DNA from 4 places in the Heyndrickxia faecalis genome. Region 2 is predicted to be linked to each of the others. Evidence: riboswitches for the same ligand, from Rfam matches in the RefSeq annotation. Region 2 holds a riboswitch; each other region holds the start of a gene.
What was found. A riboswitch is a leader RNA that binds a small molecule or an ion and turns the genes downstream of it on or off. The one in region 2 is predicted to bind S-adenosylmethionine.
Positions count from the first base shown of each region.

Region 1 (5,362 bases), 1.1 Mb from region 2:
TTCTCATTGTTTTTTAATGAAATTAGATCAAAAAGAAAGCTGGGAAAAATGTGGGTGTTGTGTTGACAAAAGCCGCTTCGTTTATTTTGATCATTGTGCTCGGCTACATTTTGAAGCGGATCGGATTTTTTAAGCCGAATGATTTTCAGCTGGTTTCCCGCATGGTTTTGAACATTACATTGCCATGCGCCGTGATTACAAATTTTGAAAAGCTCTCCCTTGAAACTTCGCTGCTAATGCTTGTCGCAGTCGGCGTCATTTGCAATCTGGTAATGATTGCAACCGGCTATATCGTTTCCTGGCGCCGTACCCATACGGAAAAAGCCTTTAACATGATCAATTATTCCGGTTATAATATTGGCTGTTTTACACTCCCCTATGTACAAAATTTCCTGGGGCCCGTTGGCGTAGTGGCAACCTGCCTGTTCGATGCCGGCAATTCGGTTTTATGCACGGGCGGCACCTATTCGATCGCTTCCGCCGTTGCCAACAATGAAAGAACAAATGCGGCATCTTACCTAAAAAAAATGTTTTCATCCATACCGATGGATACCTATCTGATCATGCTCGTGCTGTCGCTTTTACATATTACATTGCCGGCAGGCGTGACTGCATTTACCGGAATCGTCGGGCAGGCAAACGGCTTTCTGGCCATGCTGATGATCGGAATCGGTTTTGAACTCCGGCTCGAAAAAAGCCAGGTTGCAGGCATCTTAAAAGCCGTCATCATCCGTTACGGAATGGCCATCCTGTTTGCAGTATTCTTTTATTTCTTGCTACCGCTGCCGCTTGAGGTCCGGCTCGTGCTCGTGATTATCGCGTTTGCGCCGATTTCCGCCGTCTGCACGGCATTTACCCAGAAATGCGGCGGCAATGTCGCCATGTCCAGCACGTTGAACTCTTTGTCCATTTTGATCAGCATTGTGCTGATGACCAGTCTGATGGCCGTGCTGAAGATCGCCTGAATCATGAAAAACCGCTTAGAGCTCCCATCCTCTAAGCGGTTTTTTGATACGATATCCGGGTTTTCCAAGCAGCCGTTCAGGCACTTGGCGGCTGACCGGCCGATCTTGCAGCCAGTCCGTATACGATCAGGCCCTGCTGTTGATTTTAATCTGATACAAATCTCTTCTCCGGTCGGCCAGTTGCCGGACGGAGCCGCTGTTGCGGTTGCGGCGCAGTTTCTCAAGATCGACATCGCCGACAACGACGGTATCGACATTGGGATCGCATTCCCCGACAATGCCGTCGCGGGCAAAACCAAAATCGGAGGGGGAAAAAATGCCGGACTGGGCATACTGGATATCCATGTTTTCCACGTGGGTCAGGTTTCCGACTGTTCCCGCAATACAGGTGTACACCTGGTTTTCAATGGCCCGCGCCTGCGCACAGTAGCGGACGCGCAAATAGGCTTGGCGGTCGTCCGTGCAAAACGGGACAAAAATAATGTTCGCGCCGTAGTCGACAGCGACACGGGCCAGCTCCGGAAACTCGATATCATAGCAAATCAGAATCGCAATTTTCCCGCAATCCGTATCAAATACATTGAGTTCGTTTCCTTCCGCGATCCCCCACCATTTCCGCTCATTTGGCGTAATATGGAGTTTGGTCTGCCTTTCGATCGTCCCGTCGCGCCGGAACAAAAAGGCGACATTGTAAATGCCCCCGTCTTCTTCCACAAAATGGGACCCGCCGATAATGTTGACATTGTAGCGCACGGCAAGCTCTGTAAACAGTTCAATATATTGGTCTGTGTACTCGGAAAGCCGGCGCACTGCCTGGTCAGGACGCTTTTCCTCCAGGTAGGACATCAGCTGCGTGGTGAAAATTTCCGGAAAAACGGCAAAATCAGAACCGAAATCCGCTGCCACATCGACATAATATTCCACCTGTCTGACAAAATCATCGAAGGAATCAATTTTTTTCATCATATATTGGATTGCTGTAATCCTAACCGGGAACGAAGCATGATAGACACGGCGGGACTTCGGCAAATAATCAACGTTATGCCATTCCATAAGCGTTGCAAATGAAGCGGATGCTGTATCATCCGGCAAATACTGCCTGTTGATCCGCATAATCTGGAACCCTTCAAGCAGCTGGAAGGAAAGAACCGGGTCATATATATTGTGCATCTCAACCTCTTCCACGTATTCGCGCGGGGTCATTTTGTCTTTATATTTGCTGTAATTCGGAATCCGGCCGCCAATGATGATGCTTTGAAGGTTCATTTTCCGGCAAAGCTCTTTCCGTGCCTCATACAATCGATGCCCGAACTTCATGCGCCGGTATTCCGGGTCGATCATCACTTCAATGCCGTACAGGTTGAGCCCGTGCGGATTATGGTTGGTAATATAGCCGTTCGCGGTGATCGTATCCCATGTATGCTGATCCTCGTATTCATCGAAATTGACAATTAAGCTGGAGCAGGAACCGACAACTTTCCCTTCGTATTCCACGCAAAACTGCCCTTCCGGAAAAATCCGGATATGGCTCTCGAGCTGCTCGCGTTTCCACGGCTCCATCCCCGGAAAACATTTTTTCGACAATGCCATAATATCATCAATGTCTTCGAACCGGATGTTCCGCACCTCGATTTTCTTCTCAAACTTGGATACATCTGTCTCTGGCACAATCTCACACCCTTAACACACTTTTTCTTTTTATCATACCCTATCCGGAACGGTTTTGCTCAAAAAAACTCTATGTAGGGCTTGCTAAGTCAGTAATATTCCTAGATTTAGCAAGGCTGCTGACAGCTTTCCGCACCTATTAAAAGGATTTTACAACAAATCCAGGGAAAAGCTTGCACTCGAAAGCCGATTCAACATATGGAGAAGAAAAAATCGCCCATTTTCCTTTGAGAGAGCTGCAGACAAATTGGGTACAAACTCAGAATCGGATTCGTTCAGCAATCCCTATGTATCCTTTCATCATCCAGCAATTGGAATACCTCTCTCTAGATGTTCATTTCACCGTGTACAATGAGATGATGGAGTGTCTTCCCATTTTTTCACTTACCTGCCCTTCGAGTAAACCGAAATGTTGAAAATATAAGTTGACAAATCGGAATAATATTATTTATCATAGTTTTAACAAATTATTTTCTTGCTATACAACTTATCAAGAGAGGGGGAGGGACTGGCCCGAGGAAACCTCAGCAACAGATTCTTTTTGGGAATACTGTGCTAATTCCAGCAAGCGTCAAGCTTGGAAGATAAGTTAAGGAGTGCGCCCTCTTCTTAACTTTCTTGAAGGGGGCCTTTCTTTTTTGGATCATCCGAATTGCCGGCCGGACCACCAGGCACACACGAAATTTATTTTTGGGGGTAGTGAAAAATGGCTCATATTGATGAAACAAAAATCGCCCGCATTATGGAATCATTGCAAAAACTGGAGTTTGGAACAGTGGTCATTTCGATCCATGAAGGGAACATCACACAGATCGAAACAACCGAGAAAGTCCGGTTTGCACTGGAAAAGAAAAAAGCGGCACTTCCCAACCAAAAGATGGGATGACGGGCGCCGGTACTCCGGTTATCGCTTTCCCCGTTTTTCGTACGACACGAATGCCGGCATTTGGATATCGTCCAAATGCCGGATTTGTTTATGAGTACAAAGATATTGAAGTTTGCGGAAACAATGTTTTTAAAGCAGCATTCAGGCGGTCAGCTGCTTGCCGGTCGAGTTCATAGAGTCCATCCCTTTTTTTCACTTGTTGGTCGAGAATAAACACCCCTTTTTCTATGCACGTTGTCCCGAGTGAGGCCAAAACCGGTTTCAAGGCGTAATCGAGCGCGAGCAAGTGGCCGAATGTACCGCCCATGGCGAGTGGCAGCACCTGCTTGCCGGATAAGCCATTTTGCGGCAAAAGATCCAGAAATGTCTTGAGCAATCCGGAATAAGACGCTTTATAGACCGGTGTCAAAATGATTACCGTATCGCCTTCTTCTACTTTTCTTAATGCCCTGGTGATGGGCGGGCTTTGCCGGGCATTCATTAAATCGCCGGCCGGAAGTTCCCGAATATTGATGAGCTCCGGTTCGTACCCGTGCCCCCTTAACCCGGCCCTGATATAATCACGGATCCCATTTAATCTCGTATACGCAGAAGGGCTCCCGTTCAGCAGTACCACTTTTTCCGCCATATGAATCCCCCAATTCTTCCTTAATTTTTCATTGCGTGCAACAGCTGATGGCCGTTGTTCCCTAAAATGCGGTTTAAAATATGATTGGTCGTTGCTGAAAAGAGGGCGTGGTCCCTTTTCCGTGGATAAGGAAGTTTTACCGGATAATCCATCGCAATTTCCCCCTCTTCGATTAACACAACCCGATCAGCGAGGGCGACTGCTTCTTCCACGTCATGTGTCACCAATATGGCCGTAAAATGTTTTTCAAGCCAAAGCGACTGGATCAGCGCATGCATTTCAATCCGGGTTAATGCATCGAGCGCCCCAAGCGGTTCATCGAGGAGAAGGATGTCCGGCTCATGGATTAATGCCCTCGCCAGTGCCACCCTTTGTTTCTGGCCGCCGGATAAAGACGAAGGCCAATCATTTGCACGCCCTTCCAGCCCGACTTTTCCAAGCATTTCAAGTGCCTTGTTCTTCCAGTCGCCCGCAAGGCCAAGCCCGACATTTTGAAGCACGGTTTTCCATGGGAGCAGGCGGCCGTCCTGAAACATCATTTTTGCCGATCCGTTTCTGCCGGATAAAGGCGCCCCGTTTATAAGGATTTTTCCGCCGCTTGCCGCTTCAAGTCCTGAAAGCAGCCTGAGAAGCGTACTTTTGCCGCATCCGCTCCTCCCAACAATCGCAACAAATTCCCCTTTTCTTATTTTTAAATGAAGATGGCGCAGGATGCGATGGCTGCCGAATGATTTCTCCAGCCCCTCAATCTCTACAGCAAACGCCTTTTCTTTCGGCATCGTTTCCTCCTCCTTTATTTTTGATATGACGGGTGCCACTTTAACAATCGTTGTTCTGCGATTTTTGCCAGCCAGTCGGACAGTTTTCCAAGAAGGGCATATAAGACAATACTCAAAACGACAACATCAAGCTGCATGAACTCGCGGGCGTTCATGGCCATATAGCCAATGCCGGAGTTGGATGCAATCGTTTCGGCCACAATCAAGGTTACCCATGTGACCCCGAGCGCATAGCGCACACCGACTAAGATGGAAGGAAGCGCCCCCGGCAGGATCATATGCCAAAAAAGTGCCGTCCCTTTCAGCCCGTAAACTTCTCCCATTTCGATTAGCGCTCTGTCCACCGAGCGGATGCCATGGAACGTATTTAAATAGATTGGAAAAAAGGTGCCGAGCGCAACGAGAAACAGCTTCGCTTCTTCCCCGATCCCGAACC
Region 1 is NZ_CP158453.1:530,701-536,062, reverse strand. Features, by position in the region: gene ABR335_RS02550 (AEC family transporter) at 51-965, shown strand; gene ABR335_RS02545 (bifunctional GNAT family N-acetyltransferase/carbon-nitrogen hydrolase family protein) at 1,092-2,633, opposite strand; SAM riboswitch class I at 3,118-3,224, shown strand; gene ABR335_RS02540 (YezD family protein) at 3,340-3,519, shown strand; gene ssuE (NADPH-dependent FMN reductase) at 3,608-4,147, opposite strand; gene ABR335_RS02530 (ATP-binding cassette domain-containing protein) at 4,168-4,926, opposite strand; gene ssuC (aliphatic sulfonate ABC transporter permease SsuC) at 4,941-5,362, opposite strand, start outside.
Region 1: linked by a shared signal. The riboswitch ahead of ABR335_RS02540 (YezD family protein) and the one ahead of ABR335_RS14285 (methionine biosynthesis PLP-dependent protein) in region 2 are both predicted to bind S-adenosylmethionine.

Region 2 (5,362 bases):
CTTCCTCATCTTCCAGTTCAAACGACAATACCGCGCCCGGCCCTTGTGCCTCCAGCTTTTGCAACGCATGCTGCGGATGGTGCCCGAGCCCCGGATAATACACGTTTCGTACAAGCGGATGCGCATCAAGAAAATGTGCAATTTTCACCGCTGACTGCTGTGATTGGAGCAGCCGCACATGCAACGTTTTCAACCCGCGCAAAACGAGCCATGCATCCTGGACGCCGAGTATCGCCCCGAATGAATTTTGCAAAAAGCCGAGGCGCGCTGCCAATGCTTCATCTTTTACAACTGCAAGCCCGGCGACGACATCGCTGTGCCCCGCTAAAAATTTCGTCGCGCTGTGCAGCACGATATCCGCCCCGAGTTCAAGCGGACGCTGCAGGGCAGGCGTTAAAAAAGTGTTGTCGACAAAGGTGAGCGCCCCGGTTGCCTTTGCCAGTTCACTCACCGCCCGGATATCCGTCACTTTTAAAAGCGGGTTTGAAGGGGTTTCTACATAAAAAGCTTTCGTGTTCGGGCGGACGGCCTGCCGCACTTCTTCAAGGTTGGTCATATCCACAAATGTATGTTCAATACCAAGCCGTGTCAGGACTTCCGTCACCATCCGGAACGTGCCGCCATACACATCTTCGGTGATGACAACATGGTCGCCCGCCGACAAAAGCAGAAACGCTGTTGAAATCGCCGCCATCCCGGAAGCAAATGCGAAACCTTTGACGCCGCCTTCGAGTTCGGCGATGACATCCTCGAGCGCTTCCCTCGTCGGATTGAGCGAGCGGCTGTAATCGTATTTACCGAACTGGTCAATGTCCGCCTGGTGGTATGTCGAAGCATGCTGGATCGGCACACTTACCGCACCGGTCGCCGGGTCTATTTTGTGGCTGTTATGTAAAAGCCTCGTTTGAAAAGAATAATCTTCATTTGTCATCGTGTTTGCACCCCTTCGTGAATGTTGGCAAAAGCTTTTTCAATATCTGCAAGCAAATCGCGTTCATCTTCAATTCCGACTGAAAAGCGCAAAAGGCAATTGTCTACGCCTGAGGCAATCCGTTTTTCTTCCGGAATGTCGGCATGCGTCTGTGTAGCCGGGTAAGTGATAAAACTTTCCGTCCCACCGAGGCTTTCGGCAAATGTAATTAAAGACAGGCCGCGTAAAAACGGGTCGACCCATGATTCTTCTTTTACACGGAAAGAAAGCATCCCGCCGCGGCCTGGATACAGCACATCTTTTACATCCGGATGCGCGCTTAAAAATGCCGCCACAGCTTTTGCATTTTTTTCGTGTTTTTCCATCCTAAGCGCCAGCGTTTTCATGCCGCGCATCAGAAGCCACGAATCAAACGGGCTGAGGGTGGCGCCGGCACCGTTATGGTACAGAAAAAGCTGCTCGCAAAGTTCAGCACCCTTTGCCACGATCAGACCGGCCAGCACGTCGTTATGCCCGCCAAGATATTTCGTCGCGCTATGGACTACAATATCAGCGCCTTCTTTAATCGGCTGCTGCAAAAGCGGGGTGTAAAAAGTATTGTCTACAATCAGCAGGATTCCGTGCCTTTTCGCAATTTCAGCCACTGCGCCGATATCCGTCTGCTGCATGAGGGGGTTTGTCGGCGTTTCGAGGAAGATGGCTTTCGTTTTCGGGGTGATCTCTTGTTCAATATTTTCCGGGTTGCACGTATTCACGTACTTACAACAAAGCCCCCATTTTTTATATCCCTGCTCCAGCAGGCGGTAGGTGCCGCCATATAAATCATCACTCACAATCCACTCATCGCCGGCCTGGAACAAAGATAAAACAGTGAAAATCGCAGCCATGCCGGAACTGCACGCAAACCCGCGGTCCCCGCCCTCCAGATCCGCAATCGCTTCTTCAAGCAACTGACGCGTCGGGTTGCCGGTACGGGAATAATCGAAACCGGTTGACTGCCCAATGCCTTCGTGGCGGTAAGCGGTAGAAAAATAAACAGGCGGGTTCACCGCACCTGTCACGCGGTCACTGCGATTTCCGATTTGTGCAAGTTTTGTTTCTGTATGATACATGATGGACACTCCCTCACTTAAAATCAAAAAGCCTTCTCCAATAAGAAGAAGGCCATTCCTTTCGTACATGAACCATCTTCTTATCTTTCAAGTTATGATCCCATAACTTGCAGGACTTAGCACCTTTTCAATGCGTAAAAGCATTGAAGGTTGCTGAGGCTTCATCGGGCCATTCCCTCAACCTCTCTTGATAAGAAAATACCAATATGAAATTTGCCATCAACGCCGCAAAAGAAATTACACAACGAACCTAAAAATTGCTTACGTTCAATTTATCCCTTTTTTTCGGATTCGTCAAGCTTTTTTTAAATTTTGTTTTTCTTATGGATAATCCATATGGTGAGAAAATAAAACAGCAATGATGAAAGGAGAAGCGTAATGACTCCGTCTGTAGTATTGATATACTCATTCCTGAATTTTGCTGCACTTTCTCCATTCACTATATTCGGCACATCCACAAATGTAAAAGGGATGATATGCATAACAGCATACAACTTTGTCTTAAATCCGCTCATCATTTCCTCGAAACAAAAACAAGCCACCAAAACGAGCATTAGAAGCAATTGATTTCGAATAAAGGTATTTAAAAACTGGGTGAAAACAGAAATAAATAATAGAAGACATAGGATTAGTAAAAGCGATCTGCCCAAAAACCGGGCAATTGAAATCCACAATACTTCCGTCCCATTTAGATTGATCGCCACAGGGTACTTCCAACTGCCCAAATGGCTTATGATGCTGCCAATAATGAGCGCAACAACCAGGATAACAATCGTGATGGCCAAGCTGTAAACAAATGAAGTGAAGATTCTCGCATCCAATATTTTCTTGAGCTTCACTGGCAAAACATTCACAAAATGATTAATACCGCCTTGTTTGTCTCTTGTTGAAATATCACCAATTAAAACAGCAATGAGAAGAGGCATTAAGAACGGGAATACGTAAAAAAGAATGCGATATGTAAAGTTAATACCCGGGGTTTCGAAAGACTCTATTACCGGATGAATATTTTGTTTAAGCAGAATGGTATTGAGCTGTATTGCTTTTTCTGTCTGCGGAACAATTTTTTTATTACCAAAAACAATTTTTCCGGCATTAATCCCGGCAATTAATTTTTTATCTAAAGCGATCTGCAATTTCAGTTCTTGCTTCCAATCCCCTGCTTCATGAGCTTGTATTTGTTCTGTACGAAGGCGTAACTCCTCCTGCAAACCCGCAAGTGCTTTCTTCTTTGCTTCACTCTTATTTGGATTTGATTCCATGTGTGAAATGGCATTTTCCAGTAAGGATTTGTTATCCTGATATTCATTGAGCGGGTCCGTTCTCTTTGCTCCTACGAAAGTAATTGCAAACAAAACGAAAACAATCAAAATAGCAGCAATAAAAACAGTCATATTTTTTTTATTTCTAATGAATCGCAATGTCTCTAACTTGATTAGCCCCATTTATCTTCACCTTCGTATATTTCCTCATAAATTTGTTGGCTGCCTTTTTGCCCAATGAAAAATGATTTAAATTTCATGTCTTGTTCGAATGCCTGATTTACCACAAAGGAGCTTTTACTCGAATCTATCTCCGCCCATACTTCATTGGCTGTGGCATTTTTAATCTCTTCATCTTTAAACAGGGAAAGAACTTTATCTGCATCATTCCCATTCTCTAGCTTAATGATGATGTATTTATTAAAGTCCGGATTATTTTTTCTGCTTTCGTAAACCATTCTTCCTTGCTTTAAAAAGATGACACGATCACATAATTCATCAACATTGTTCAGAATATGGGAAGAAAATAATACAATTTTATTTTCGTCTCTAAGTTGCTTAATGGATTTGCTTATCAGTTTAATATTGGATGGGTCCAGCCCATTCATCGGCTCGTCCATCAATAGCAAATCACAAGAACTGATCAAGCACATCCCAAATAGCAGCCTTTGCTGCATGCCAAGCGAATATTTTGAAACCCTTTTGTCGATATAGGAACCCATGCTTAATTTTTCAATAACAGCGCCACATTCTTGTTTGCTCTCCCATAATCTTTGTACAAGTTTTAAATGCTCTCTCCCTGTTAAATTTGGATACAATACTGTATGGTCTTGCAAAAAAAATATTTTTTTAAGGATTTTTTCCCGATGCATTTTATAATTCATGCCGTAAATACTAATTTCGCCTTTTGAAGCAGGAATCAGGTTGGATATCGCATTTAAAAGCGTCGTCTTGCCGGATCCATTTGGAGCAACCAGGCCAATAATCTCCCCTGGTTCAGCAGAAAAACTTATATCTTCCAAAATTTTTGACTTCTCTATCTCTACTGACACATTGTTTACCCTTAACAAAACAATCCCTCCCCCGTTAATTCACAAGATCTTATCACCTATTTTAATAGGCCGCAGCGCCATTGTCACCGAAATCTTTGTGTGGTATCACCGAAAAAGCAGACAGCTGCTGTGTAAATATTGGCGGTAAACACCAAAAAAAGCGGTATTCTTTATGAATCCGCTCTATCCAGTCAAAAAATTTTTTCTTGTTATTTTGCTTATTCTTGTTATTTTGCTTATATAGTCTGGACCAAATCCTGAATATGGAGCATGGCAACCGGTTTCTGGCCGGTAACAACCGGAAGCACCTTGAAAGCGTGGTCTTCCATTATCCGCAATGCTTCCGCTGCCAGCTGATGCTCACTGACGCAAACCGGATATTTTGTATACAAATCTGCTACTTTTTTATCCAGTACTTCATGGCCGTTTAAAAGCTCACGCCGGATATCGCCGTCCGTTAAAATGCCGGCCAGCCGTCCCCGATCGTCAATAACTGAAACAGCCCCCGCCCCCGCTTCCGTCATCATAAATAATGCTTCCTTTATGCCGGTGTCCATTCCGGCAACCGGGTTCATCCTTTTCCGTTTAGCCACATGGCCAACCGTGAGAAGCAAACGCCGGCCAAGCGAGCCACCGGGATGGAAAAGCGCAAAGTTTTCAGGTTTAAAATCCCTTGCCTTCAAAAGGGCAACCGCAATCGCATCCCCGAGTGCAAGCGTGACGGTAGTTGTAGAAGTCGGGGCAAGGCCGAGCGGGCACGCTTCCTCAACTTCCCCGATATCCATCACCAGATTCGAACGCCGCGCCAGTGTCGACTTGCGTGAACCAGAAATAGCAATCATTTTTGCGCCGATCCTTTTGATGGAAGGGATCATATTTAATATTTCCGACGTTTCCCCGCTGTTGGAAATGGCAATGAGGATGTCTTCTTTTGTTATTTTTCCAAGATCGCCGTGCAGTGCTTCTCCCGGGTGAAGGAAAAATGCCGGGGTACCGGTGCTTGCA
Region 2 is NZ_CP158453.1:2,964,703-2,970,064, forward strand. Features, by position in the region: gene metC (cystathionine beta-lyase) at 1-931, opposite strand, end outside; gene ABR335_RS14285 (methionine biosynthesis PLP-dependent protein) at 928-2,043, opposite strand; SAM riboswitch class I at 2,121-2,240, opposite strand; gene ABR335_RS14290 (ABC transporter permease) at 2,349-3,488, opposite strand; gene ABR335_RS14295 (ABC transporter ATP-binding protein) at 3,479-4,375, opposite strand; gene ABR335_RS14300 (KpsF/GutQ family sugar-phosphate isomerase) at 4,594-5,362, opposite strand, start outside.

Region 3 (5,362 bases), 1.7 Mb from region 2:
TCAGTTTGCCGTTTATCGCAGCCCGGACCATGGCCCGCGTATCGCTTAATTTCATGCGGGAACCGGTTCCGTACGGGCCGCCTGTCCAGCCGGTATTGACAAGAAATACCTGGACGTTGTGCCTGTCAACTTTCTCGCCGAGCATTTCCGCATAAACGGCGGGCTCAAGCGGCAAAAACGGCGCGCCGAAGCAAGTGGAGAACACGGCTTCCGGGCGCGTGACGCCGCGTTCGGTACCGGCCAGTTTAGAAGTGTAACCGCTTAAGAAATGGTACATGGCCTGCTCTTTTGTCAGCCTGCTGATCGGCGGCAGGACACCGGATGCATCGGCCGTCAGGAATATAATGGTTGACGGATGGCCGGCCATGCCGGAGCGGGCAATATTGCCGATGTTTTCAATCGGGTAAGCAGCCCTTGTATTTTCCGTCAGTGCATTGTTGTCATATTGCGGTTTGCGGGACACCGGATCTACGACCACATTTTCAAGTACGGTCCCAAAACGGATCGCCTGGTAAATTTGTGGTTCTTTTTCTTCCGTAAGCCCGATGCACTTTGCATAGCATCCGCCTTCAATATTGAAGACACCGCTGTCGGACCAGCCGTGCTCATCGTCCCCTATAAGTGCGCGCTCCGGATCGGCGGAAAGCGTCGTTTTCCCGGTCCCGGACAAGCCGAAAAACAGGGCCGTATCGCCGTTTTTCCCAGTATTGGCGGAGCAGTGCATGGGAAGGATGCCTTTTTGCGGCAGCAAGTAATTCATGATGGAAAAAATGCTTTTTTTCATTTCGCCTGCATATTCCGTCCCGCCGATCAAAATTATCCGGCGTTCAAGTGAAATCATGATGAACGCTTCGGAATGCGTGCCGTCAAGCGCCGGGTCTGCCTTAAACAGCGGCGCGGAAAGAATCGTAAATTGCGCATCGTGTTGATAGAGCTCCTCCGCATCCGGCCGGATAAACAATTGATGCGCGAATAAATTATGCCAGGCGAACTCATTCACGGTCTGGATCGGAAGGCGGCTTTTTGGATCGGCACCCGCAAAACCTTTAAACACAAAAATTTCGTCTTTCCCTTTTAAATGCCGGACCATTTTTTCATAAAGCCTGTTGAACACGCCGGGAGAAACCGGCTGGTTGATTTTGCCCCAGTCGACACGGTCTTTTGATTCGGAGTCGACGACAATAAATTTATCTTTCGGTGACCTTCCTGTATATTTTCCTGTTGCTGCAGAAATGGCCCCTTCCGTTGTCAGTACAGCTTCTTTCCGTTCGATAATTTTTTCCATTAATTGTGGCACGGAAAGCTGCATGCGTACGTTTTCCCCCGACAACAAAAACTTTAAATCGTCAGAAGCGCCAATCAGATCCATTTTCATAAACCGCCCCTTTGAATAACTTATTTCACTTTAAACGATATCAGTATAACATATTCATCCGTTTATTACATACTTTTTTCCGGGAAAAATGCAGAGGACAAAGGGGAGAAGGGCGAAAAAATCATTGACAGCGCCTGCTAAATTGCGTATGATTTTACTTTGAACGGATACTCTTATCCCGAGCTGGTGGAGGGACGGGCCCGATGAAACCCAGCAACCCGCCTCTGGAACAGGCAATGCGCTCGCAACGCAGCTGCCGCTTGACTTCCAGGCAAAGGTGCTAACCTGCAGCAAGGAATGTTTCCTTGAACGATAAGAGTGAAAGGCGCGATTGATTGAAGTCAAAACCTTTCCACTCATGATGAATGGGGAAGGTTTTTATTTTTGGCTTTGTACATGAAATGAATCGAGTTTAGGGTATGAGTACCGTTTCCAATATGTAACCATATAAGGAGGAAAAGCGGATGTTAAAAGGACGGCATTTGTTCACATCGGAATCGGTGACGGAAGGCCATCCGGACAAAATTTGCGACCAGATTTCCGATGCCATTTTGGATGCCATTTTAGAAAAAGACCCGAATGCCCGCGTTGCCTGTGAAACTTCCGTCACGACAGGGCTTGTGCTCGTCACGGGGGAAATTTCCACCAATACATATGTGGATATTCCGAAAGTGGTGCGCAAGACCATTAAAGAGATCGGCTATACGCGCGCGAAATACGGGTTTGATGCGGAAACCTGCGCGGTGCTGACATCGATTGACGAACAGTCCGAAGATATTGCGCGCGGCGTTAACCAGGCTTTGGAAGCCCGCGAAGGCGGGATGAGCGACGAAGAGATTGAGGCAATCGGAGCCGGCGACCAGGGCCTGATGTTCGGGTTTGCCTGCAATGAGACAGAAGAGCTGATGCCGCTTCCCATTTCGCTTGCCCACAAGCTTGCCCGCCGTCTTGCTGAACTCCGCAAACAAGAAGTGATCCCGTATTTGCGCCCGGATGCAAAGACACAGGTGACAGTTGAATATGACGAGAACAACCAGCCTGCCCGGATTGATACGATTGTCATTTCAACGCAGCATGATCCTGACATCAGCGCCGGACAAATCCAGGAAGATATGAAAAAATACGTCATTGAACCGGTTGTGCCGGCACACTTGCTCGATGCGGATACAAAGTATTTGATTAATCCGACCGGCCGCTTTGTTATCGGCGGCCCTCAAGGGGATGCGGGGCTGACCGGCCGCAAAATCATTGTCGACACTTACGGCGGCTATGCCCGTCACGGCGGCGGCGCATTTTCCGGGAAAGACCCGACGAAAGTGGACCGTTCCGCTGCTTATGCCGCCCGCTATGTTGCGAAAAATATTGTTGCGGCAGGCCTTGCGGAAAAATGCGAGGTACAGCTTGCGTATGCGATCGGGGTGGCGAAGCCCGTTTCTATTTCCATCGATACGTTTGGGACCGGAAAAGTGCCGGAAAAAGTGCTGATCGAGGCGGTCGAAGCTCATTTTGACCTGCGCCCGGCCGGCATTATCAAAATGCTCGACTTGCGCCGTCCGATTTACAGGCAGATCGCTGCGTACGGGCATTTCGGCCGCGATGATTTGGATGTGCCTTGGGAAAAAACGGACAAAGCCGGGGCGTTGAACGAATTCGCCCGCAATCATATCGGAAAATAATATGAAAAAGAGCGCGCCTGGTATACAGGCCGCTCTTTTTCATAAAACGGCGGGAATAAGGAATCCTGTTTGCCTCATTTTTAACAAAAACCCTGCAAACTGGCGGAAAACATGCTAAACTATATTACATGTGCAGAATTTGGCCGTCAAATTTTGGCGGAAATGCATTTGTTTTTTAAAGAAATAAATTTACAATAGAGTATATCGAAATGAAGTAGGTGACTTTTTACATGTGCGGATTTATTGGCTGCGTCCATGACCATCCCGTTACATTATCAGACGAAGACAGGCAACGGTTTAAACAGATGAATCATATGATTGAGCACCGCGGCCCGGATGATGAAGGCTTTTATGAAGACGAGCATATCCAGTTCGGTTTCAGGCGCCTGAGCATTATCGATATCGAGGCGGGGCACCAGCCTTTAACATACGAAAACGAACGGTACTGGATTATTTTTAATGGCGAAATTTATAACTATGTGGAATTGCGTGAAGAACTGCTAAAAGAAGGGATGACATTCGAAACGAATTCGGATACGGAAGTCATTCTTGCCATGTACAGCCGTTACGGCGAAAAAGCAATCGGACGTCTGCGCGGGATGTTCGGGTTTGCGATCTGGGATAAGCAGGAACAAACGCTTTGCGGCGCGCGTGACCCGTTCGGCATTAAACCGTTCTTCTATTATGAAGACGGCGATAAAATGTATTTCGGTTCTGAAAAGAAAAGCATTTTGCTTGCCATGGAAAAACCAGAACTGAATTATGATGCTGTCCAATATTATTTAACCTACCAATTTGTGCCCGAACCTTTCACCATGACAAAAGACATCCGGAAACTTGAACCGGGCCATTATTTTGTGAAAAAAATTGGCAAACCGATGGAAATCAAACGATATTGGAAAGCATCCTTCCACCCGGTTCATAAAAGCGAGGACGAATTTATTCAAGAAGTGCGTGACGTAATGATTGATTCGGTGAAAGTCCATATGCGCAGCGATGTACCGGTTGGCGCATTCCTGTCGGGTGGGATCGATTCCTCGATTACGGCATCGATTGCAAAACAGTTCCACCCGGGCATTAAAACATTTTCCGTCGGCTTCGAACGCGATGGCTACAGCGAGATTGATGTTGCCAAAGAAACGGCGGAAAAACTCGGTGTTGAAAATATCAGCTATGTGATCACGCCGGAGGAATATATGAAAGAACTGCCAAAAATTATTTGGCATATGGACGATCCGCTCGCAGATCCTGCTTGTGTACCCCTTTATTTTGTGGCGCGTGAAGCAAGAAAGCATGTGACCGTTGTTCTGTCCGGCGAAGGCGCGGATGAATTGTTCGGCGGCTATAATATTTACCGTGAACCGCAGTCGCTTGAAGTTTTTGATAAAATTCCGGCTGCCGGAAAATCAATTTTGAAGGCTTTGGCGAAAGTGCTGCCGGAAGGGGTAAAAGGAAAGAGCTTTATCGAACGCGGTGTCACGCCAATGGAAGACCGTTATATCGGCAATGCGAAAATGTACACGGAAGAAGAAAAACGCGACTTGCTGTTGACTTATAACAACAGCCTTGACTACCGCGATATCACAAAGCCGCTGTACGATGAAACGAAAGGCTACGACCCGGTTGACCGGATGCAATATATCGATATCCATACGTGGATGCGCGGCGATATTTTGCTGAAGGCGGACCGGATGACGATGGCCCATTCGCTTGAACTGCGTGTGCCGTTTTTGGATAAAGAAGTGTTCCGGGTCGCTTCACAAATTCCGGCGGGCTTAAAAACGTCCCATAACACAACGAAGTATATTTTGCGAAAAGCAGTGGAAGGCATCGTGCCAGACCATGTGCTGAACCGGAAAAAACTCGGGTTCCCGGTTCCGATCCGCCACTGGCTGAAAGATGAAATGCATGATTGGGCGGTAGAGATCATCAAAACGAGCCCGACGGACGACATCATCAACAAACAATATGTATTAAAACTGCTGGAAGACCATTGTGCAGGCAAGCTGGATTACAGCCGGAAAATCTGGACCGTGCTGATTTTCATGCTGTGGCATGCCGTGTATATGGAAGACAAGTACGATTTTCAAAAAGGAGCACAAGGGCGGCTTGCCGGCGCTTCGTTGTAACAGAAAAAAGGGGGGTCTGGCCCCGCTTCCGTAATCAATCGGAAACGGGGGCAGGCCCTTTATCGTATAACGCTTTTTTTCGCACATGCCCGCAAGCTTTGCATCGCGGCGGTTTTTAAACCCGGTTAGCAGTATGGCCCTATTTTTATCATGCTTTTTTCGCCTGTTTGCGGCTTAAAACA
Region 3 is NZ_CP158453.1:1,286,717-1,292,078, forward strand. Features, by position in the region: gene pckA (phosphoenolpyruvate carboxykinase (ATP)) at 1-1,375, opposite strand, end outside; SAM riboswitch class I at 1,546-1,694, shown strand; gene metK (methionine adenosyltransferase) at 1,840-3,051, shown strand; gene asnB (asparagine synthase (glutamine-hydrolyzing)) at 3,282-5,180, shown strand.
Region 3: linked by a shared signal. The riboswitch ahead of metK (methionine adenosyltransferase) and the one ahead of ABR335_RS14285 (methionine biosynthesis PLP-dependent protein) in region 2 are both predicted to bind S-adenosylmethionine.

Region 4 (5,362 bases), 1.4 Mb from region 2:
GCCACTACTAGTCGTTGCTTGTTCCAACGTGCAGAACCTTTCTTTCTTCGAGAAAGAATTCGTTGTGCTTTTGCTAATTTATCTAAGGCTTGCCGATAGTAACGTGGGTAATTGGCTTTCTTACCCTGTTCACTCTCGACATATAGACCATCCATAGCAAAATCCAAACCAACAACTTTCTGTATTTTAACTGGACGAATATCTTTCTCATATTCTGTCAAAATTGAAATGTAGTACTTGCCTGTCTTTGTTTTAGAAATAGTGCAAGATTTGATTTTATAATCAGCAGGTATCTCTCTATGCTGTTTCATTTTTATTGGCTTTTTGATTTTTGGCAGTTTGATATGACCATTTTCTAGCTTAATATTTCCGTTGACCATATTAGTTGTATAGGATTGTTTTGCTTTACGATTTTTGAACTTTGGAAAATCCGCATTTCCTTCAAAGAAATTCTTATAAGCAGTCTGTAAGTTCATTTGTGCATTTGCCAAAGCTAAAGAATCCACTTCTTTTAGGAATGGAAATTCACTTTTATATTTTGCAGGAGTCGGAAACTTTTGCTTTTTAAGCAATTCTTTATCATCCTTGAACTTTTCATACGTTTCTTTGCGTTCAGCTAACATCTTATTGTAGACAAAGCGAACACAACCAAATGTCTTAGCTAATAATGCGGATTGTTCTTTGTTTGGTAACAAACGAAACTTGAAAGCTTTGTTTTGCTTGGCCATATCAATTCACCTCACTTTGTGCGGAAAAATTTCGTATATATTGATTATATCGTAAAAAATCCGTACAATCAATATGAGGTGATAATCATGAGAGAAGAGAAAGAACGTGTAGAAATTCGTATGCCTAAGACGATATTAGAAAAATTGAAGCAATATCAAAAAGAAAATGGGATTCCAACTAGAACAGCCGCAATCTTAGAATTGTTGAGAAAAGGATTGGAAAAATAACTTTGGCTAAAGCCAACCGAAATTCATCTCCCACCTACTCATTGGTGCTACTCGCACCTTCACATTCCTTGAGGATGGGAGACTTCTTTCGGAAAGCCGTTAAAAACCGGACGGACGATTATCATGCAATTTTGTTTGAAACCCGTCTGCTCGGGCAAAAAGCGGTGTGCATCAGTGGCGAGGAAGCAGTCAAAATGTTTTATGACCCGGAAAAATTCAAACGAAACGGGGCTGTGCCGAAACGTATTCAAAAAACGTTGTTTGGCGAAAATGCGATCCAGACGCTCGATGGAAAAGAGCATCTCCACCGGAAAGCGCTGTTTTTATCGCTGATGGGGCCGGATGCGCAGCAGCATTTGGCACAAATGGTCCGGGCAGCATGGGAAGCGCGCATCCCCGAATGGGAGCAAAAAGACCGTATTGTTTTGTTTGACATCCAACATGTGAAAAAGAAAACGCCTGCCGGTTAATGGCGGGCGTTTTCTTTTTTCTCAATCGTCGCTTCCCAAAATGCCGAGAATTTGCAAAATGTAAATAAACAGGTTGATAAAATCAAGGTACAGGCTTAAAGCCAAAAGCGGGACCATTTCCTCGGAAATGCCATGGTGCTTCATTTGGTTAAAGTCAAAAACAACATACAGGGAAAAAACAATCGCGCCAATGAAGGAGTACGCGAGCATCCCGGTTGAGGTTAACGGGCTGAAAATGCTGAATATTCCGATGAAGATCAGCGCCAACAATGCGACAAGCAATGCGGTGCTTAAAAAGCCAAGATCCCTCTTGGTAACGGCCCCAATAACGCCCATCACGGCAAAAATGCCGAACGTGGAACCAAAAGCGAGCAGGACGACCTCAGCACCGGCCTGGGATGCATAATAAGCTACAATCGGATATGTCGTAATACCGGAAATAAAGGTGAAAGCATAAACGAACAAATACCCGACGCTCTTTTTCCTTCTTAACCAGAAAGCGGCGATGACCATTGCAATTTCTGCAACCATCAGCGGCATCATAAGCGCAGGCGGAATGAATCTCCCCGTATATAAACCCGCCGTTGCAAACAGCAGTGAAACGGCAAAGACGCCAAGCACTTTCTGGAATACAGGCCTTGATTGTATGGCCTCCATAAAATCCCTCCTTTGTTTTTCTTATTACTATTATATTTTCACATCGCCCCTGATTTCAATCTTTCCGTCCCATTTTAAAAAATTTTGCGAATGCCCTTGACAAAAATGGGTGGAACATTTAAAGTGTATTTAAACTAAATAATATTTAAAATTCTTATCCAGAGAGGTGGAGGGACTGGCCCTTTGAAGCCTCGGCAGCGGTCTTTTTTAAAGAACTGTGCCAATTCCAGAAAGCAATTGCTTGAAGATAAGAAGAGCGGACGGTTCTGTTTTGCAATCCATACCTCTTCTTATTGCCGAAGAGGTTTTTTTAATGGGCCCATGCAGCTAAAAGCAATTTCTTTCTGCGCACAGCAGCTGTTTTAAAAAATATGCAGAAAGAGGGAATCATGATGACAAAAACATTAACAAAAGCGCCGTACAGGGCAGACATTGTCGGAAGCTTTTTGCGCCCGGCCCGGTTGCACGAAGCGCGGGAAAAATTTGCAGCGGGAACCATCCCGGCCGAAGACTTGCGTGCAATTGAAAATGAAGAAATCCGCCGCCTGGTCGGCAAACAAATTGAAGCCGGCCTCGAAGCGGTAACGGACGGAGAATTCCGGCGGAGATTCTGGCATACGGATTTCATGGAACATTTAAACGGGGTAAAAGGGTACGTGCCGAACCATGGATACCGGTTTGTCGGCATCGAAACGGAAGCTTATGACGTCCGGGTAACCGGAAAAGTCTCCTTTAACCCGGACCATCCGCACATAAAAGATTTTATTGCGCTGAAAGAAATCGCCGGGGACAGGGCGGTTGCGAAAATGACTATTCCAAGCCCGAATCAGTTTTTCAATGCCGGAATCCGCAATGAAGACATTTACCCGGATCTTGAAGAATACGCAAATGATATTATCCAAACTTACCGGGATGCGATCAAAGCTTTTTATGATGCCGGCTGCCGCTACTTGCAGCTGGATGATGTTTATCTTGCCGGCCTGTGTGCACCGAAACTGCCGTTTGCAGACAGTGAGCTCGAAAGGGAAAGATTGATTGATCTCGCTTTACATGTAGCAAACAGCGTACTGGAAGGCAAGCCGGATGATCTGACCATCACAACCCATCTGTGCCGCGGCAACTACCAGTCGAAATGGGCTTTTGAAGGTCCGTATGATAAAATTGCCCCGAAAATCTTTGCAAATGAAAAAGTAGACGGGTTTTTCCTTGAATACGACGATGAGCGTTCCGGCGGGTTTGAACCGTTGAAATACATTCCGGAAGGCGGGCCGAAAGTCGTGCTTGGCATTTTCACATCGAAAAAGGGAGAGCTTGAAGATAAAGTGCTGATCAAAAACCGGATTCGGGAAGCATCCAGGCATGTACCGCTCGAACAGCTTTGCATCAGCACCCAGTGCGGCTTCTCCTCCACCCACCACGGCAATCTTTTAACAGAAGAGCAGCAGTGGGACAAAGTAAAATATATTGTGGATACCGCAAAGGAAATTTGGGGATAAACCGGGAAAACCCGCTGGGCAGCCAGCGGGTTTTTTATCATGATGCAGGCACGAATCCCTTTCCTGTCTGCTTGTTCATGATCGAAGCACACATCCCTTGCTTTAATGCGAATGCTGGGCACGACCGACATTTCCCCGAACCCCGTGTGCGTGGGCTGCTTCTTCAGCCGGCGATTTAATGAAAAGCGTAATCGCAAAAGAGACCAGGCAGAGAATCGTAATCGCATGGAATGTCGGCATAAAGCCCCCGAGAAGGGAAGCGATGACCGATCCGGATAATGCGCCGATGCCGAAGCCTTGGTAAATCACTGAATAATTGGCGCTTTGATTTTTCAGGCCGAAGAAGTCTGAAATAATAGCCGGAAATACGGTGACATTTCCGCCGAAACCGAAAGCAATCGCAGCAACACAGATAAAGAACAGGGCGAAATTTAAGTGGGCATAGCTCAAAATGGAAACCGCAACGGCCGTCGCGAGCAGCGTCCCTGATACCACTTTCATTCTTCCCACATGGTCTGATAAACCGCCGAGAACGAGCCGCCCGATGGTGTTAAAGACGGCAATCAGCGCCACTGCATTGCTGGCCGTCGCAACATCCAGCCCGACAAGCCCCGTGCCGATGTCTTTAACAAGGCCGATCAGATATAAACCGCTCATACACGCCGTGAAGAACACGATGAATAAGAGGTAAGCTTGTTTCGTTTTGAGCATTTCTTTGATGGTAAAATCTTTTCCGGCCGGCTGTTTGGACACAGTACCGGATGTGGTTGTATTTTCTGCTTCTTTCAAGAGGAAAGATCCGCCGGTGATCATGGCAATTGCAATCACTCCCCAGCAAAGAAAAGCCTGTGTGACACCAAACGAACTGAGGACGGCACCGTTTATAAACTTAAATACCAGGCTGCCGGTCCCGTATGCCCCAACGGAGATGCCTGAAACGAGGCCTTTTTTATCCGGAAACCATTTCATTAAATTGGATAAAGTCGTGATGTAAGCTGTCCCGTCAGCATAACCGACAATAAGGCCTGCCAACAGATAGAGCATCCAAAGTGAAGGTGCAAATGAACTTAAGATTAATCCTGTGCCAAGCAAAATGCCGGAAAAAGCAACCAGGCGGCGCAGTCCCCATTTTGCCTGCAATTTTGTCGCAAACAATGTCGATACTGCAAGTGCCAGGCTTAAAATGGAAAATGTCGTCGATACTGCACTCAATTGCCACCCGAATTTATCAACAAGCGGCTGGTTAAATAAACTCCATGTATAAACAGTCCCAAGCCCCATTTGTACAATCATCGTCCCTAATACAATCAGGCTGCGGTTTGCTTTTCGTTCTAACATGTCCGGTTCCTCCCGTTTCTTCTGTCCTTTTCTACAGTTCAAATTATAGTACGAAAATAAGGAGGGAACGCATTTTCGGAACGAGAATGCTTTAAAAAGGAATAAACGGTATACAGAAAGGAATGGATGGCACAGGAACAAACCGCTTCTTGAAACTTTCCCGCGCAATGTCCATAAAAGATGGCATATGGATAAAATCAGGTATTCCAATTTATGCACAATCTTCCTGAAAAACGGTATTGCCGGAAGCAGGCCATGCCCGCTTTTTCGGCGCAACACCTTGGAGGATGGCAAATTGGAAAGCAGGCAACTTTTCACACGCGAACGGCCGCAGTGCGCAAAGTAGGCCATGCTATTTTTCACGCCTGCCCCGGCAAAAAAGGAAAAAGCCGGCATACACTTTTCGTGTTCATGCCAGCCGCTTTTCCTGCATGGCTGGGCGCTT
Region 4 is NZ_CP158453.1:874,709-880,070, reverse strand. Features, by position in the region: gene ABR335_RS04005 (RNA-guided endonuclease InsQ/TnpB family protein) at 1-728, opposite strand, end outside; gene ABR335_RS04000 (hypothetical protein) at 816-956, shown strand; gene ABR335_RS03995 (hypothetical protein) at 1,031-1,426, shown strand; gene ABR335_RS03990 (Bax inhibitor-1/YccA family protein) at 1,448-2,083, opposite strand; SAM riboswitch class I at 2,235-2,337, shown strand; gene ABR335_RS03985 (5-methyltetrahydropteroyltriglutamate--homocysteine S-methyltransferase) at 2,476-3,579, shown strand; gene ABR335_RS03980 (L-lactate MFS transporter) at 3,682-4,917, opposite strand.
Region 4: linked by a shared signal. The riboswitch ahead of ABR335_RS03985 (5-methyltetrahydropteroyltriglutamate--homocysteine S-methyltransferase) and the one ahead of ABR335_RS14285 (methionine biosynthesis PLP-dependent protein) in region 2 are both predicted to bind S-adenosylmethionine.